Regions from separate parts of the Anaerobacillus sp. CMMVII genome, predicted to be linked through region 1. Evidence: predicted binding sites of a transcription regulator. Region 1 holds the regulator's gene; each other region holds the start of a gene.

Region 1 (3,217 bases):
AGACACCAAATATGGATTATAAATTGAATTACTCTTGAAAAGAGCCCTTAAAAAAAGAGAATTATTTCATTTTCGTTACAATTTATGAAACGATTACAAATTTGACAAAATGGTGTACAATATATTTGTAATGAATTGAAAGGGGACATTTGAAATGTCATCGTTTACTCATTTTAATGAACAAGGACGCGCAAAAATGGTCGATATCTCTGAAAAGAATGAGACGGTTCGAACAGCTTTAGCAAAGTCTAGTGTTGAAGTAAGTGCAGAAATTTATACAAAAATTAAAGAAGGATCCATGGGCAAAGGGGATGTTCTTGGCGTAGCTCAGGTTGCAGGAGTCATGGCTGCGAAAAGAACGGCTGATTGGATCCCAATGTGTCATCCACTAGCATTAACAGGCGTGGATGTTACCTTTGATTGGTCTACAAAAGACGACAATCACAAGCTTAATATTTACGTAAAAGTAAAAACAAAGGGAAGTACAGGAGTTGAAATGGAAGCTTTAACGGCAGCTTCTGCTGTTGCTTTAACGGTTTATGATATGTGCAAAGCTGTTGATAAAGGAATGGTTATTGGACCTACATACTTAGTTGAAAAAACAGGTGGAAAAAGCGGAGATTTTAAAAGAGAGAAAAGTGTAGACTAAAACAATTAACATTTGTACCGACTAAAGGGGAAAAACCGGGAGTTATTAGCAAGGATTTGTGAATTGGTAAACAATGAAACATAGAAAATGAGGATTTGCATTAGTGGGGATGAGCACCTAAACCATTGATTTTGTTTTGCCCTTTATCTAGTTGAAGGTACAGGTTGGAGGCAGAAAAATGAATATCGATCAAACGAAAATTCCTCAAGCAACGGCAAAACGGTTGCCTTTGTATTATCGATTTTTAGAAAATTTACAAGCGTCTGGGAAGCAAAGAGTTTCGTCTTCGGAATTAAGTGAAGCCGTAAAAGTAGATTCAGCAACGATTCGTCGAGATTTCTCCTACTTTGGTGCACTTGGGAAAAAGGGGTATGGATACAATGTAAATTATCTATTAACCTTTTTTAGAAAAACATTAGACCAGGATGAGGTTACGAATGTCGCACTAATCGGTGTCGGAAACTTAGGGACAGCATTTTTGCATTACAATTTCTCAAAGAATAATAGTACAAGAATTGAACTAGCTTTTGATGTCGATGAAAATAAAGTCGGGACTGAGCTTGGAAGCGTTCCTATTTATCATTTAGATGATTTAGAAAAAGTTTTAGACTCTTCTATTTCAGTCGCGATATTAACTGTACCGTCATCCGTTGCTCAAAAGGTAGCAGATCGTTTGGTTGCTTGTGGTATAAAAGGAATTTTGAATTTCACACCAGCCAGACTATCAGTACCAAAGAACATCCGAGTTCATCATATTGATCTATCGGTTGAACTTCAGTCATTAATTTATTTTCTTAAGCATTATCCAATGTAAGAGTCGTACCTGCACGAAATACAATGAAAGGGTTATCACATGTCTAAACAGTGGTAACCCTTTTTTATTATAGAATCAATTTGGCTACGGAGATAACAAAGACGTTCAATCCAATTACTCTTACCTTCAGTATTGTAAATCTGATAGTTAGGGTTTTTTCTTCTTTATAAATGACTGGTAAAAAAATCCTTGATTATTAAACCCTTCTATACTAAAATTTCATTTTTCATGGTATGATTAAAAATATATTTCGAAAAACGAAAGGATTCTACAGATGAGAAAATTGTTTCCTGAAAAATGGCTTGTAGTGATAGCAGTATTATTAGGAACTTTTACAATTATTTTAAACAACAGCATGTTAAATCCGGCAGTTCCCCATTTGATGAAGGTATTTGAAGCTGATGCGGTAGCTACCGGATGGGTAATTACAATCTTCATGGTAACGATGGGAATAACCATGCCATTAACCGGCTACTTAGGAGATAAATTCGGAAAGAAAAAGCTTTATTTGAGCGGTTTAGTAATCTTTATCATCGGCTCTATTTTAGGCTCGTTTTCTTGGGACCTTAGTTCCCTTATATTTTTCCGGGGCATTCAAGGAATCGCTGGTGGAATTATGATGCCATTATCAATGGCACTTATCTTTGAAGTATTTCCAAGACATGAGCGGGGACTTGCCACAGGTATCTGGGGCGTTGCAGCGATGATGGCGCCTACGATTGGGCCTACGATTGGTGGATTTATTATTGAATCTGGCAGTTGGCAGTGGCTCTTTTTAGTTAACGTACCAACAGGGGCTTTAGGAATTTTGATTGGTGCAATGTACTTAAAAAATACAAACAGAGTCCAAGGAATTACCTTCGATAAATGGGGATTTGCTTCAGTAACAGTGGGAGTAGGAGCAATCCTATATGCATTAGGGAGAGTTTCAGCAATAGAGCATCTAATACAACCTCTAAATCTTACATTAATAATTATTGGAATAGTCTCGCTATATCTCTTCGTAAAAATTGAAAACCATCAAGAGCAGCCATTATTAGATTTATCAATTTTTAAAAACAAGGCTTACACATATAGTGTCTGGATTTCAATTTCAACCTCATTAGCGTTATTCGGAGGAATCTTTCTAATACCTTTATTAATTCAACATGTGTACGGGTTAGGGCCGGTAGTCACAGGCCTAGTATTTTTACCAGCGGCGCTTTTCACCGGCATATTTATGACCATTGGAGGCCGACTTCTCGATCGAAAAGGACCATTACTTGTTGTTACTAGTGGTCTAGTCATGATCGCTGTCCCTACAATTGCTTTAGGATTTACAACAATGGAAACCTCTTTAGCTATGATTTTCTTACTCATGGCACTGCGAGGAATTGGTCAAGGCTTCTCAACCATGCCTGCGACAACTGCCGGAATGAATGCCATTCCAGAAAAATTTATTTCTAGAGGATCAGCAATGAACAACGTCTTAAGGCAAATTAGTTCAGCTCTAGGGATCGTCTTTATCTCAATCTATTATGAGGTTCGTAAAGTGCAAGTATTTCCTAATGTCGGGACAATGGAAGAAGCAAGTTTACAAGCGATTAATGAAGGGTTTTTGCTTTTAGGGGTAATCGCCATTCTAACGATACCACTAGGTTTGCTAATAGGCAGAGCTTCTGAAAAACAAGAACGTAAAACAACATTATCGGCGTAGGAAAAATATTAATTTCAAAACGATTTAGTATAGAAAGTTTTGAAAACTATGGTATGAT
Region 2 (3,217 bases), on a different contig from region 1:
CTGTATATAAGAAAGTAGCGGAGTTTCAGAGGGACAACTTACGTCCAAACCAAGCTGTGAATAATTTATATATTGAGTGCATTAACAGAAGGGATTGAATTAAATGAAGAAGGTGAAAAAAGCAATTATTCCAGCAGCGGGTTATGGTACGAGAAATTTACCTATTACGAAAGTTCTTCCTAAAGAAATGTTTCCGATAGGAGGGAAACCTGCAATTCAATACATTGTTGAGGAAGCTGTTGATGCAGGAATTGAAGAAATACTAATTGTTGTATCCAGAAACAAAAATATGATATTGGATTACTTTGATCGCTCATTAGAACTAGAGACATTTCTAGAGAAAACGAATAAGCTCCATCTATTAGAAAAAGCATCAATCCCGAATATCCACATTCAATATATCCGTCAACCTTATGCTGAGGGTCTAGGCGATGCAGTTGCATTAGGAAAGTTGTTTGTGAAAAATGAGCCGTTTGCCGTTATCCTACCAGATGATATTTTTCTTTGTAGAAGAAAGGTAGCATTAGCCCAACTTATCGAGACCTACAATGAACATCACTCCTCGGTCATTGGACTACAAAAAGTAAAACCTGAATTGTTAAAAAATTATGGTGTGATCAAAGGGGAAAAACTGAAAGGACGTCAATATCAAATCACTGATATCGTCGAAAAGCCTGAAAATTCCCCACCGTCTGACTTGGCTGTTACAGGGCGTTATATATTTAACCCGACAATTTTTACTTACTTAGAAAAATTAGAACAAGGGGTCGGAGGAGAAATACAATTAACGGATGCAATTAAGGATTTGCTAGCGGAGGAAAACTGCATTGGAATGTGTATTGCAGGCGACCGTTATGACATTGGATCGGACACAGACTACTTAAAACTGATGAACAGAGTGAAAAAAAAATATAGTAACTAAAAGAGGAGATAAGAGCTTTAAGGAGCTTTTATTTCCTTTTTCATATTTCCAAAAACTTTTAGGATTTGTAAATAGATTTAAATCTTGATTGAAATTTAGGAATCGTAGCAAGAGAAACAATGTTCTTTCAGAAAGAGGTAATAAATAATGTTCATAAAATGTTCGAAACCTTAAAAGCTTGATAACATATGGGTTTATGATGAGAAATGGGTTTAGCTACGTATAAATGTGATTTTTTTCACAGTTAATCATTTCAAATAGTAATAATCTAAAAACATAAAGAGGCCTTTTGAAAACAACTTTACAAAGTTATTTTTGGTATTAATCGAAGTTGTACTCAGTAAAGATTACCTAATTGTTCTTAGTTTGTAACAAATCTACAAATTTCTCTCATCTAATCGTTTTAAAATAAAGCTATACTTACAAGTAGTAAAAAATACAAAAAAAGTTTGGTGATGAAGATGCATAAAATGGAACATCCAAAAGGAATGGGACATCCAGGGGGACATCCAAAAGGAATGGGGATGGGGCATCCAGGGGGAATGGGCGCACAAATTGATTACGATCAAGATCCTTTTATTGTTATTTGGGAGGTTACACGTGCTTGTGAATTAAAATGCGTTCACTGTCGAGCTGACGCACAAACGAAACCAGATCCAAATGAATTGAGCCATGAAGAAGGAATTAAACTTATTGATGAAATATATGAAATGAATAATCCAATGCTCGTATTTACAGGTGGAGACTGTATGATGCGAAAAGACCTCTTTGAACTTTCGGAATATGCAGTGAAAAAAGGTATGCGTGTATCAATGACTCCGAGTGCTACTGACAATGTAACGAAAGAAGCAATGGAAAAAGCAAAAAATGTTGGTCTTTCCCGCTGGGGGATTAGCCTTGATGGTCCAACACCAGAAATTCACGATCATTTTCGAGGAACTCCAGGATCATTTGATTTAACAGTTGAAAAGATTAAGTATTTAAATGAATTAAATATGCCATTGCAAATCAATACAGTTATCTCTCGTTATAATTATGATTCACTTGAGAAAATGGCCGAGTTAGTTGGGGAGTTAAAAGCAGTTATGTGGTATATCTTCCTCCTTGTTCCTACAGGAAGAGGGCAAATGGATGCTTGCTTAACCCCTGCTGAACACGAAAAGGTATTTCGTTGGCTTTATGAACTAGGGAAAACAGCTCCTTACGATATTAAAACGACAGCAGCACAACACTATCGGCGGGTCGTTATTCAACAAAAGACAAGAGAAAAGCTTGTAGATAAAGGTGATATTCGTTATGAAGATTCAATAACTGATACAGCTTATCTTATTGACGGCTTAAAACGGGCACCAAAAGGAGTAAACGATGGAAATGGCTTTATTTTCGTTTCACATACTGGCGATGTTATGCCAAGTGGTTTACTACCAATTGTAGTAGGAAATGTCAGAGAGAAGCCTTTGAAAGAAATTTATCGAGAGTCTCCAGTATTGAAAGAGCTCCGTAATCCAGACCTCTATAAAGGTAAATGCGGTGTTTGTGAATTTAAATTTGTATGCGGTGGTTCTAGATCTAGGACATATGCAGTAACTGGTGACTATTTAGAAAGTGAACCGTTCTGTGTATATATTCCAGAAGCGATGCGCACGAAAGAAAATACAACATCCTTATAGTACTATTAAAGAGACTTCCTTTATCCAAAGGTTAGTCTCTTTTTTATTTTTAAAAGGCTGTTTTCGTAAAGTTTGTTGCTTTTGTAAAAATCGAAAGATATCACTACTTATTAGTAAGCACTGCTCTTTTCTTACCTATTGTATTCGGTGATATCTTCATCTAAGGAAGTTTTCCAATTATTTTAGGTTAAAAAGCAACAAGTTTTTTGTGCGACGAGTAACCGCAGGAGCAATGTTATAGAAAAGAGCCTTTAGAAAAGACCGTTTTAAAAATTAGTAGTGTTAACTATTTTAAATGAAGTTGCCAAAAGCGATTCGCAACTTCATTTAGTTTGAGATAGCGTGATTAAGGTAATTATGAATTCTCACTAGAGTAGTAAAATTTAGTAATAATTGCTAGTAACTGTAGTAAAATTATAGTAGAATCAAAGGAGTTCTTGTAAAATTTTAGCGTCTGATACATTTTTTGTAAAAATAATCGCACATATGAAAGGTAATACTATGAAATTAAAAACGAAATTATATGTTGGATTTGGTACCATTCTTGTAATCTTAGTATTGATTTGCTCAATTGTTCTCTATACTCTAAACCTTCAAAAAGTGAACATGGAATTTATTGTTTATA
Region 3 (3,217 bases), on a different contig from region 1:
GGATTCCTTTTAAACTTCTTCTGCTGAATTTGATAGATATGGTAACGATAAAGACCTAAGCCTAATAAAAAGAACAAGAATCCAATAATTGTTAGGATAAAACCTGCTTGCAAGAAAAAGTTAACTGAAATTATCACTAAACTTAAATGGAACGTTAGTAAAATCCATTTTTGCAGGTTAATTGGTTGACCGTGGGCTAAATAAAACATTGGAAGCATTTTGAAACTATAGCCTACGATTAAAAATAAAAACCAACCAACAAATCCAAACCATATATGGGCTGCTAATATAGCTGAATGTAAAGTTGGTAAAATTTGAAACGAAAAGTTTAAGGCCAGGAGTAGTCCTGAAACTACTGTAAGCAATAAATAGACAAAAGAACTTACTGTAGCAAATAAAATGCTATTGAATGCTTTTGCTTTAGATATTGTCATAAATATATTTACAATAAAGATAATGACACCAGCAACTGTGATTATCGAAGAACCGATTAAGACATTTTTATTAAATTGAAAAAAACCAATTAATAGACCGATAGACCCAGTTGTAAATAAAAAGTAGTGAATGACACCTAAACGAATACTATATAGTTTTTCATTAATAACAACAGGTACAAGTTGATAAACTGCTCCCATCGCTAACATCGTTGTAAATCCAAGGATAAATAAGTGCATTGCACCAATTCCTAATGTTGTACGAATATTCGCACCAGTAAAAAGAGAACCACCAACAATGAGTACGATAGAAAATACAAACAAAGACAAAAATGCTGTAATCATAAATGAAAATGGAAGGTAAAAGCTTGCTCTTGTTTGATCTTTTGCGATTAGGCTTCCTGTAGGAATATTCATCGCTTACCCTCTTTCTTTACAATTGTGACTTCAACAGAACCATCTTCCATTTCTTTTGGTGAATACTCATAACCTAGTTGGTTTAATTCTTCAATTAAAAACGCTGGAAGGCGGTCATTACGAATTGTTAAAACTTCTCCATTTTTCATTGAACTCAATCTAGATAGTGTACGAATCATTGGTTGAGGTGGCTCTAGTCCTCGATTATCTAAATAAAATATAGTCTCATCAATTAGAATTGGGCTATCTTGTTGTGAACAAGGAGGACGATCAGCCACTTCTTCATCTTTTTTCCAGAAGAAAAAACTACGTTTCTTCTTTTTAAATGTTGTGATGAAATGGTCGTCAGCTTTCTTCTGAACCTCATTGGCATATCCTTTTGTCTTCATAATCGTTAGAAGTGGTGTAGGTTTTATCGTGGAATGTAAGACAAAAACATCTCCTTTATCTAAACTTTTAACGGCACTCATTATCTTTTGAAAAGGTTCTAGCTTATTTTTTAAATCCTCTCGAACATCTAACTCAACAACTTTTCCTGACATTAATCACAACTCCTTTTATTTGTTCTTCTTGCTTCATTATAAATGGCCTTCATAAAATAAGATGTGACAGTTATCACGAATGATAATCATTATCAATATTAATTTTTATGGGTTAATGTATAAAAATAAGTTAAGGAATAATAAGAATACAAAGAAAAATGAAAGTGTCCATATGTATCAGCTGTTTACCTATATATTTTCTAAAATAAAAAAATATAAAAATACAGTTGATTTTATTTTTATTCAATCTTATAATTAAAAACAACATTAAATCGTTAAATGAAGTGACAAAGAAAAGAGGAGAAATATGAAGGCAGCGGTAATTGGGGCAACTGGGTATGGAGGAGCAGAATTAGTTCGCATTCTCCACCAACATAAATTGATTCGTAATTATACAATACATTCATCTTCACAGGTTGGGGCTACTATAGGCGCGAGTTATTTGCAAAAATTAGAGCCGATTGATATTGAGAAAATTTCCAAAGATACTGATATAGTTTTTATGGCTACACCCTCAGGAGTTTCTAGGGAACTATCACCTGCATTTGTTGAAAATGGTATAAAAGTCATTGATTTATCTGGTGATTTACGTTTTAGGGATTCTGCAGTTTATGAAAATTGGTATAAGAAAAAAGCTGCTCCTAAACATGTACTAGAAAAGGCAATTTACGGTTTAACAGAAATAAATCGACAAGAAATAAAGAATGCTAGATTAATTGCCAATCCAGGTTGTTACCCAACTGCCACTATTCTGGGGTTGTTTCCACTACTTAAGAATTTTGCAGTAGACACGGAATCCATCATCATTGATGCGAAATCCGGGGTTTCTGGTGCAGGTCGTAATGCGAGCTTGGCTACGAGCTATTGTGAGGTAAATGAAAATTTCAAAATTTACAAAGTCAATGAGCACCAACATATTCCCGAAATTGAGCAGATGCTTAAAAAGGCAAATAGCAATTTGGGGCCAGTTAAATTTAATACTCATCTAGTACCAATGACGAGGGGAATTATGGCAACCATTTATTGTAAACCGCTTCAAATGATAACTGAAAAGGAACTACGCGAATTGTATCAGCATCATTATCAAGAAGACAAATTCGTCAGAGTAAGGGGCATAGGAGAATATCCAGCTACTAAGGAAGTATATGGTTCAAATTACTGTGATATTGGGATCACCTACGATGAACGAACTGGGTGGGTAACAATTGTATCAGTGATTGACAACTTGATGAAAGGAGCTGCAGGTCAGGCAGTTCAAAACTTAAATGTAATGCTAGGAATTGATGAAGGAACAGGGCTTTTGGCCCCGCCCATCTTACCATAAGCAATAATTATAATGAGGTGAAGGAATTGGATACAACGTTAAAAGTTTTTCGGCTAGTCCTGTAGAGGCTGGTAGTATCATTACTCCGAAAGGATTTTATGCAGCGGGTTTACACACGGGTGTAAAACGGTATCGTTTAGACTTAGGGGTGATCTACTGTGAAGTTCCTGCAAGTAGTGCGGCTGTGTACACATTAAATAAAGTGCAGGCTGCTCCGATAAAGGTGACAAAAGAGAGTATAGCTCAAGAAGGTAAGCTTCAAGCAATTATCGTAAACAGTGGGAATGCAAATGCTTGTACTGGAAAAAAAGGGGTTGAAGATGCGTATACAATGCGAAAAGCTACAGCTGAAGTTTTTGGGGTTCCAGAGCATTACGTAGCTGTATCGTCAACCGGAGTCATTGGTGAGTTTCTACAAATTGATAAAATAGTTAATGGTATTAAAAAAATAAAAGCACTTACCCAAGTGAAGTTCGATGCAGCAGAACGTTTTAATGAAG
Region 4 (3,217 bases), on a different contig from region 1:
TAATAACCAAACTTCGTTCCCGTCCCAAACAGGACCGATGGAATTTATAAGCGTCTTTTTCTCTTCTTTTGTTTTTCCAAGCGTAAAAAATAGCGTCCCTATCCCTAAGTCAAAACCATCTAAAACGGCATAACCAATTATTAAAACACCTAACAGGATAAACCAAATAATATTGAGATCCATTATGCAGTTTCCTCCCTTCCTGATTCGTGACCCTTATCAGTACTAAATGCTTTTTCCATATCAAATTTCTTCACTTCTTTTACCATCAGATAAATCATCAGGTATAAAAGGAACGTGTATATCCCAATGAAAAAACCTAGTGACAATACTAACTCCATGGTACTTAATTGGGAAACACCATCAGCTGTTCTTAAAACACCATAAACAATCCAAGGCTGCCTGCCCCATTCAGCTACAATCCAGCCTGCTGTGTTAGCAAGATATGGTGTTGGCAATAGTAGCAATGATGTTTTTAGGGCGAAGTGATTATCATAAAGTGTTCCTCTTCGCATTTGGAAAGCTAGATAGATCGTCCAGAAAATAAAGATCATTCCTAAACCAATCATGACTCGAAATGCTATAAAGTTACCTAAAATTGATGGACGTTCATCTGCGGGAAACTCTTTTAAACCTAATACTGGCTCATTTCGGTCTCCGTGAGTCAGATAGCTTAGTAGTCCTGGGATGCCTATTTCAAATTTATTCGTTTCGTTTTCATAGTCTGGAATGGCAAACAGTAATAAGTGTGCATTACTCTCTGTTTCCCAATGGGCTTCATAAGCTGCAAGCTTTGCTGGCTGTGTCTCAGCTACTAATACTGAGTGAGAATGTCCTGAAAAAGCCTGAGTCACAGAAAAGACTAATCCAAAAATCACCGCATATTTCATTGATTTTTTTGCAAGAGGAATATTCTTCTTTCTTAACAAATAGTAAGCGCTAATCGCGATTACAAAAAAGGCAGATAAAATGTAAGCACCTTGGAGAACGTGGAAAAATCTCACCATTGTTGACGGATTAAAAATAGCTTCAGCAAAGTTGACCATTTCTGCACGGTTCATTTCCTCGTTAATAATAAATCCTGCCGGTGTGTGCTGCCATGAATTGGCGGCAATAATCCAAAATGATGACATCGTTGTTCCGAGCGAAATCATTAGTGCCGCAAAAAAACGCATCCCCTTAGAAATCTTATCACGGCCAAAAACTAGTAAACCAATAAACGTCGACTCTAGGAAGAAGGCAAATACCCCCTCAGCAGCAAGTGGCGCACCAAAGATATCACCTACAAATCGGGAGTAACCTGCCCAATTCATTCCAAATTGAAATTCCATCGTAATCCCTGTAGCAAGCCCTACACCAAAATTGACGAGAAACAGCTTCGTCCAGAAACGGGCCATTTTATCGTATAGGGGATTACCTGTTCTCCAATACCGGAACTCCATGAAAGCAATGAAGACTGCCAAGCCTATCGTTAAAGGGACGAAAAAATAGTGAACGATCACTGTAAACATAAACTGTAACCTTGATAACATTAAAACATCGAGCATTTCAAACATACCTATTCCCCTCCACCTACCTATTCTTTTCTACTTACTCAACACTTTGTTCAGTAATGAACATTTAACACTAAATCAACTAACTTGTTCAGTATTACACAAACATTAACATCCAGTACCCATGCTCACTTCTGATCATATTTCTATTCAAAAATAATATTCACTTATACCCTAAGTGTGATATTTATCACTTTAATACAATTGTAATAGTGATTAAGGCGAAATAGGGGTCAAATTTTTGGCTAATTTGTGAATGTTTCTTCATAAGTACTTCACATTTATATATGAAGGAAAATAACATTCACCTGTAACAAAACTCAAAAATATAATTTCACGATAGAAAAACACGAGCATCTTCCTAAGAGATACTCGTGTTTGTAGGTATTAGTATTAGGCATCTATAGATTTTGCTAACAAATCATGAACCTTTTCATATGTCGCATTTTCTGTTGGTCGATCAAATTGGTTGGAGCTAACGTAGCTATACACGATCTTCCCATCGCTATCAACTAAAAATAAACTTGGATGGGCGAGGCGGAAAGCATCAAAACTAATTGGATTGTACACATCAAATTGTTTAATCACAGACCGATCAGCATCAATTAAAAAAGGAAAAGGCATTGGATTTTTCTCTAACCACTTTGCTGCAGAACTTTTATTTTGACCAGCAATTACAAATATATTTACCCCTAACTCCTTATATTTAGCTACATTTTCACGCAGTTGAACTAACTGCTTGCGACAATTGGGTCAAAACGTCCCCCTTAAAAAATACAGTAAAAACGGTTCCCCTTCCAAGTGCTTGGAATTATATGTTTTCCCATCAACACCCTCAAGTGTAAACGTCGGAATTTTCGCTCCAGGTTTTAGTCCCTTATCTGCCTTAGGCATTACATTCCCCTCCACTTTTCTATATTTTAAACTTACCATCATTAATTTACCTTAATTGGGGAGTGAAAGTCATTTATTAGCAATATAATTTAATCTCTCTTCCATCGGGATATGCACCGGTACGTCAAAGTAATAAATAAAAAATACTGCTATAGGGATTGACAATACGTACGCCACTAATGGCTTTTTATAAAATAATCTTAACATTGGGAACATAATACAATCAAAAAGGGCTGACCAACCTAAATGCCAACCATGCTGGTAATATATTTTATCAAGAACTAAAAACACAACTTCAAATCCAACGTAAACGCTTATCCAAGTCACATAATGTAAAAAGATCCGTTTTGGTGTACTGGGATACTTCGCTAAAAACATTAATACTGTTCCTGGAAAAACAATAAGAGTATAAACAACTTCTGTTAAAGTATGGTTAGATAAAATGTCCGGGTTAAATTTCCATAGTAAATAGTTTGCACATAAAAAATTATACATAAGGTTTCCAATTGCAATATAAAGCATGGTAGTATGATACTCTTTCCAATTGCGATAATCACGACGAATCCAAACAGCTAGCACTGTCATTAATCCGATTAAAATATGCATATGTTTACTCCCTTGTATATTTACATTTTAGTTATTTCCAATAAATAAAATATCTTGCATTTCTGTGAAACGTGTACAATTTACATTTGGGCTGAAGTGATTAAAAATTATGCCGAGTGAAGGATATTTTACAAAAAAAGTAATTCACTAGTCCTTGAAATACC

The links. Region 1 encodes Rex, which represses fermentation and respiration genes when NADH is low (regulators of the CRP and FNR family bind a similar motif). Its sites were predicted from a motif close to TTGTGAAATATTTCACAA; they were not measured.
Region 2: H1D32_RS23665 (TIGR04053 family radical SAM/SPASM domain-containing protein) is a predicted target of Rex. The motif match lies at 1,149-1,166, and genes of this name have one in related genera.
Region 3: H1D32_RS24190 (DUF2249 domain-containing protein) is a predicted target of Rex. The motif match lies at 1,455-1,472, and genes of this name have one in related genera.
Region 4: H1D32_RS18485 (cytochrome ubiquinol oxidase subunit I) is a predicted target of Rex. The motif match lies at 1,641-1,658, and genes of this name have one in related genera.

The regions. Positions count from the first base shown of each region.
Region 1 covers NZ_JACEHK010000001.1:325,080-328,296, forward strand. The annotation lists gene moaC (cyclic pyranopterin monophosphate synthase MoaC) at 155-649, shown strand; gene H1D32_RS01800 (redox-sensing transcriptional repressor Rex) at 828-1,463, shown strand; gene H1D32_RS01805 (MDR family MFS transporter) at 1,738-3,159, shown strand.
Region 2 covers NZ_JACEHK010000018.1:8,495-11,711, reverse strand. The annotation lists gene H1D32_RS23670 (UTP--glucose-1-phosphate uridylyltransferase) at 104-922, shown strand; gene H1D32_RS23665 (TIGR04053 family radical SAM/SPASM domain-containing protein) at 1,441-2,592, shown strand; gene H1D32_RS23660 (ATP-binding protein) at 3,094-3,217, shown strand, end outside.
Region 3 covers NZ_JACEHK010000018.1:108,595-111,811, reverse strand. The annotation lists gene H1D32_RS24195 (heme-copper oxidase family protein) at 1-851, opposite strand, end outside; gene H1D32_RS24190 (DUF2249 domain-containing protein) at 848-1,393, opposite strand; gene argC (N-acetyl-gamma-glutamyl-phosphate reductase) at 1,701-2,717, shown strand; partial or broken gene argJ (bifunctional ornithine acetyltransferase/N-acetylglutamate synthase) at 2,743-3,217, shown strand, end outside.
Region 4 covers NZ_JACEHK010000015.1:244,970-248,186, reverse strand. The annotation lists gene cydB (cytochrome d ubiquinol oxidase subunit II) at 1-183, opposite strand, end outside; gene H1D32_RS18485 (cytochrome ubiquinol oxidase subunit I) at 183-1,556, opposite strand; partial or broken gene H1D32_RS18480 (peroxiredoxin family protein) at 1,947-2,294, opposite strand; gene H1D32_RS18475 (thioredoxin domain-containing protein) at 2,307-2,447, opposite strand; gene H1D32_RS18470 (CBO0543 family protein) at 2,517-3,053, opposite strand.